One region of the Pantoea eucrina genome, then DNA from elsewhere that is predicted to be linked to it. Evidence: predicted binding sites of a transcription regulator. Region 1 holds the regulator's gene; the other holds the start of a gene.
The links. Region 1 encodes CRP, which controls carbon source genes, mostly activating them, when cyclic AMP is high. Its sites were predicted from a motif close to ATGTGANNNNNNTCACAT; they were not measured.
Positions count from the first base shown of each region.

Region 2: a site for CRP is predicted at 1,499-1,516, ahead of LAC65_RS00210 (PTS mannitol transporter subunit IICBA). Genes of this name have one in related genera too.

Region 1 is NZ_CP083448.1:3,089,754-3,092,876, reverse strand. Features, by position in the region: gene LAC65_RS14755 (YccS/YhfK family putative transporter) at 1-1,582, opposite strand, end outside; gene crp (cAMP-activated global transcriptional regulator CRP) at 1,643-2,275, opposite strand; gene LAC65_RS14745 (OsmC family protein) at 2,566-2,970, shown strand; gene LAC65_RS14740 (phosphoribulokinase) at 3,067-3,123, opposite strand, start outside.
Region 2 is NZ_CP083448.1:43,797-46,919, reverse strand. Features, by position in the region: gene LAC65_RS00215 (DUF3053 domain-containing protein) at 552-1,268, shown strand; gene LAC65_RS00210 (PTS mannitol transporter subunit IICBA) at 1,700-3,123, shown strand, end outside.

The DNA of each region.
Region 1 (3,123 bases):
GCGCCTCCTGATACGCTTCCAGCGCATCGTGCGCATTCTGGCGCAGCAGACCACTCTGCCACTGCGGCCATAGCCAGATCATACCGGCGAAGGCGATCAGACAGCCCATCAGCGTATCCATCATCCGCGGCAGCAGGAACTGAGCACCATTCAGCGACAGCAGCTGCAGCGAGTAGACCGCCGTCACGGTGAAGCCAATCATCGACCAGCCATAATATTTGCGCGTCACCAGATAACTGGCCAGCGTGATTGCCAGCATAAACAGCAGCGCGATCGATTCCGGTACGGCGAAACGCAGCGATGCGGCGGCAATCAGCAGCCCGGCAAAGGTGCCGAGCGCCCGGTGCTGAATGCGCACGCGCGTGGCGCTGTAGCCATTCTGGCTGACAAACATAATGGTCATCAGGATCCAGTAGGGCTTGGGAATATTAAAAAACAGCGCAACAGAGCTGCCAAACATCAGCATAACGGCAAAGCGGGCCGCGCTGCGCAGCGCGCCGGACCTGAACGATAGATAGCTGCGCAGGGCGGGCAGCAGCGGCAGGCGCCGCTGGCGATCGGCCATCAGATCGCGCGTATAGAGCGGTTTCTGGGTGCGCAGCACGCGGGCGATGCGGCTGAAATGATAAAGGCAGAAGTGGCCAACCGGATTATCCGGATGCTGCCGCGCAATTTTTTCCAGCGCGCCGAGCGGCTTTTCCATCTGAAAGCGGGCGGGCAGCTGGTGATAGAGAATGGCATCGGCCAGCAGCCTGAGCTGTGCCGAAATGGTTTTTGCATTCCAGCGGATAACCGCTTCCGCATGACTCTGTTCTACCAGCTTTTGCACTTTCTCCGGCTGGTGCAGGCTGACAGCGATATGCTCCTGCAGATCCAGCGCCACCTGAAAAGCGCGCGTCAGCCGCTTATGGCTGTTATCGCGGCTGGCAGAAAGCATATGCATCTGCTGATAGCAGGTGGTGATCAGGTCAACCGCTTTCTGCTGGCGCGCCAGCAGCGGCGGCAGCGCTTTTTCCGGATCGGTCAGCTGTGTCAGCAGGGTATATTTGGCATCGCAGTAGTCAGCCAGCTCACGATAGAGCAGGCTCAGCGTTTCACGCATCGGCTGCTCTTTCCACAGCCAGTACCAGAACCAGTTAAACAGGCCATACCAGAACGTGCCGCCAATATAGAGCAGCGGCGGCACCCAGATCGGCATACGCCCCACCAGGCTCAGCGTAAAGATCGCTGCAATCAGCGTGCCGGGCAGCAGACGCCCGTGCAGCGGACTGATTTCGCCCGTCACGCCAATCAGCAGCGGCAGCACCAGCATAATAAGCGGCAGCGGAACCGCGGCGTTGGTGAGGTACTGGATCAGAAAACTGCCGGTGGCGAAAAGCGTACCGCCCACGATCAGGCGTTTGAAAAAGCGTTTATGCGGCGTATCAAGGCCGGCAATATTGCAGCAGGCGGGTACCAGCGAGAACAGCAGGCCTTTTTGCAGATCGCCACACAGCCATCCCAGCGCGACAGGCAGGCACAGCACCAGCGTCTGACGCAGAGCGTAATTGACTTCGGGATGATAGATGATTCGGCGCCACATCAGCTTATCGCAAACAGAAACGGCGTGATGGTGTCATCACGCCGTGGGGGGTGAAACAGCTTAGCGGGTGCCGTAAACGACGATGGTTTTACCGTGTGCGGAGATCAGGTTCTGATCTTCCAGCATTTTCAGGATGCGACCAACGGTTTCCCGTGAGCAACCCACGATCTGACCAATCTCCTGACGGGTAATTTTAATCTGCATACCGTCGGGGTGGGTCATGGCATCCGGCTGTTTAGCCAGATTAAGCAGCGTCTGCGCAATGCGGCCGGTAACATCCAGGAAAGCCAGGTTACCCACCTTTTCTGATGTCACCTGCAGGCGACGTGCCATCTGCGCCGACAGGCGCATCAAAATATCCGGGTTAACCTGAATCAGCTGACGAAATTTTTTGTAGGAAATTTCAGCAACTTCGCAGGCTGTTTTCGCACGCACCCAGGCACTGCGCTCCTGGCCCTCTTCAAACAGGCCGAGTTCGCCGATGAAATCTCCCTGATTCAGATAGGAGAGGATCATCTCTTTGCCTTCTTCATCTTTAATCAGTACCGCAACGGAACCTTTAACGATGTAGTAGAGCGTTTCTGCTTTTTCACCCTGATGGATCAGCGTGCTTTTGGATGGATATTTGTGAATATGGCAATGGGACAGGAACCATTCGAGTGTAGGGTCTGTTTGCGGTTTGCCGAGAACCATTCGCTATTATCCTCTATTGTAATCGTGCCCAAAACACAGGGGCATTCATTCCCTGTCAGGCGATGAAATCGTCCAGCGCGTCCTGTTAATAAAAATTATCCGGGCGGATGTGTAAGCTCTGCTTTTGATTCTGCCCGTCCTCATCAGCCACGACGAAGAAATTTTCAGCTCTGTTTGTAGCACAGCTTTTGCAGGCTGTCTTGTGTTGTCTCGCTTCAGCAGGCGGGCGATTGCTGTTTGCCGGATGAACGCGTACTCTGGCGCAAAACGCCGCTTCAGGAGAAAGAATAATGCAGGCACGTGTGAAATGGGTGGAAGGGCTGACCTTTCTCGGAGAATCCTCATCAGGACATCAGTTATTAATGGACGGGAATTCAGGCGATAAAGCGCCAAGCCCGATGGAGATGGTACTGATGGCCGCCGGCGGCTGTAGCGCGATTGATGTGGTCTCGATTCTGCAAAAAGGGCGTAATGACGTGGCTGACTGCGAGGTCAAACTGACTTCAGAACGGCGCGAAGAAGCACCACGTATTTTTACACAGATTAACCTGCACTTTATCGTCAGCGGCAAAGCGCTGAGCGAGAAAGCGGTGGCGCGGGCGGTTGACCTGTCGGCAGAAAAATATTGCTCGGTGGCGATCATGCTCGGCAAAGGGGTGGAGATCACCCACAGCCATGAGGTAGTTGAGCTGTAACAGCTGCCGGTGCGCATACCTCGCTACCCGTGAAACAGGCTTTGCAGGGTCGCCATTTATGGCGACCGATGCCACGTCGTCTGGCAGACATGGCCTCTACTCTATCCGTTTTCCTTCAATCAGCCGCTGCACCAGTGGCATCATGATCAGCTC
Region 2 (3,123 bases), 340 kb from region 1:
ACTGCGAACATGTCAGCGCAATGCAACAATTGCCGGGTTTCTTAGTATGGGTCAGAATCCAGGAATTGCTGTCTGTTTTTTGATTATTTTTTCATCTTGCTTATGGCTAAAACCTGCAGTAACGCTTAAGTGCCTGTCAGGTAAAAAGTTGCTGTCTGTCACACTCTGCCCCCTGTCCTGAATGAAGCAAAAATAGCGCCAGATCCGCATTTCGCATCCTGCGGACGTTTCGCACCGCCGCTGCGGCATTTTTGTTCGCATTGTGCTCAATAATAGAGCAGAGATGCACCAGTCTGATGCATATTAAAGGAAAGGTTATGAGTTATGCCGCCTCTGCTGCGTGCACTCCTTCGCCTGCTAGCTGGTCAGGGGCTGAAATGGGGCAGCGGTCTGCCACATCGTTGACTATTGCTGTGCCACACGGGCGCGCTGACCGGAGAGCATCACACTGCACGCCTTCGGTCATTGTGCACGCCAGGCCATTGCACTATTCTTTAGGACCATTCTCAGCGATTCACATATTGCCATTTTGTCACGACAGGAGTTGAAACATGGCGTCAGGAACTTCCCGCATCTGGATGCGTACCGGCATGCTGCTCGCCAGCGCGCTGGTCATATTGCAACTCACCGCCTGCGGTGACAAAGAGGGCGATCAGCGTAAGGCGTTTAACGATTTTCTGCAAAATACCGTGATGCGCAGCGGTGAACATCTGCCGGCACTGAGTGAAAACCAGAAGCAGACCTTCGGTAACTACGCCAGTGACTATGCCATTCTGTATGGCTTTTCTCAGCAGGTGAGTCAGGCCACGGAACAGGGTATGCGTCCGGTCGTGGATGAGCTGGCAGCGATTCGCGTTCCGCAGGATTATCTGACCCGCCGCGATACCCTGCGTCAGGTGAGCGGCAATCTCAGCGTTCTGACGCAGCAGATCCAGAGCGCGAAAATGCAGGCTGACAGCAGCAAGGCGACGCTTAAACAGCCCGACGACCTGAAAAAGTCGTATGACGCAGCCTATGCAAAAGTGGTTACACAGCCGGCAGGCACGCTGATCCCGCTGCTGCCTAAGCTGCAGGCGCTGAGCCAGAGCGCTGTACAGACCGGAGACTATCTGCAATCGCAGGGAACACGCGTCACTTTTAATGATGGTGGCGTACAGTTCCCGACGCAGGATCAGGCGACCCGGTACAATGTGCTGATGAGTGAGCTGTCTGCAAATGCGCAGGCGCTGACGCAGGCGCAAAATGCAGTACAGGGTTCCTGGCAATAACGCCGGTTACGGGCAGTATTACCACTGCCCGGTTCTCGCTGCGCTTCGCTTTATAACGGCCTGTCGCTTTACCTACCCGCCTGTGATCTGGCGCAATTATGACCAGAAATTCTTTGTGACGCTAATCACACTTCTGCAATAAACCCGCACTACCAAAGAGTGAGGCTTATCACATAAAACCCGCTTTTTTGCTGAATTTTTCGGCGTCGCTGCTTTTTTATCCTGTCTTTGTGTGACAAGAGTCACATTACCCCCCCCTGTTCACCCCGCTTTTGCGTGATATGGATCACACTAATTCCGGACGCTACGCACGCTCCTGAACAAGTGCTAGAGTCCGCCTGCATACAGTAATGCCACGGCCCCCGCCGTAATGTCTCAACAAAAACAAATGCGCGCTCTTATTGCAGCGCGTCTCAATAAGGGGTGGGTTTATGTCCTCATCAGTCAAGGTCAGAGTGCAGAGCTTTGGTCGCTTTCTGAGTAATATGGTGATGCCTAACATCGGTGCGTTTATCGCATGGGGTATCATCACCGCGCTGTTTATTCCAACCGGATGGATCCCGAACGAAACGCTGGCGAAACTCGTCGGTCCGATGATTACCTATCTGCTGCCGCTGCTGATTGGCTTCACCGGCGGCCGTCTGGTCGGCGGCGATCGCGGTGGCGTGGTCGGCGCCATTACAACAATGGGCGTCATTGTCGGTGCCGATATGCCGATGTTCCTCGGCGCGATGCTTGCCGGACCGCTGGGCGGCTGGGCAATCCGCGCGTTTGACCGGGCCGTTGACGGCAAGATCAAAAGCGGTTTCGAGATGCTGGTGAATAACTTCTCCGCCGGCATCATCGGTATGCTGCTGGCGCTGCTGGCGTTCCTGGCTATTGGTCCGCTGGTGCAGGGGCTGTCGCACATTCTCGCCGCCGGGGTTAACCTGATGGTGCAGAACAACCTGCTGCCGCTGACCTCTATTTTTGTTGAGCCGGCGAAAATCCTGTTCCTTAACAACGCCATCAACCACGGCATTTTCTCGCCGCTGGGTATTCAGCAGGCGAGCGAAGCGGGTAAATCGATCTTCTTCCTGATCGAAGCTAACCCGGGCCCGGGGATGGGCGTGCTGGTCGCTTATATGATCTTTGGTCGCGGCAGCGCCAAACAGTCAGCGGGCGGTGCCGCTATTATCCACTTCCTCGGCGGCATCCATGAGATTTACTTCCCGTATGTGCTGATGGCGCCGCGCCTGCTGCTGGCGGTGATCCTGGGCGGTATGACCGGCGTATTTACGCTGACGCTGCTGAATGGCGGCCTGGTCTCTCCGGCGTCACCGGGTTCTATCCTGGCCGTGCTGGCGATGACGCCAAAAGGCGCCTATTTTGCTAACGTTGCCGCTATCGTAGCCGCTTTTGCCGTCTCTTTTGTTGTCTCTTCTATCCTGCTGAAAACCAGCAAAGTGAAAGAAGACGAAGATATTGAAGCGGCGACCCAGCGTATGCGCGACATGAAAGCGCAGTCTAAAGGCCAGCCGGCGGCAGGCGCGCCGGTAGTAGCTGACGCTCACAGCGTAGACGTGAGCCACGTGCGTAAAATCATCGTTGCCTGTGACGCCGGTATGGGTTCCAGCGCCATGGGTGCCGGCGTGCTGCGCAAAAAAGTGCAGGATGCGGGCCTCACGAATGTGTCGGTGACGAACAGCGCTATTAATGCGCTGCCGGGTGACGTTGACCTGGTGATCACACACCGCGATCTTACGGAACGGGCGATGCGTCAGGCACCGCAGGCGCAGCATATCTCGCTGAATAATTTCCTTGATAGCGCGCTCTACACCAACCTGACCGAGCGACTGGTCACGGTAAACCGCAG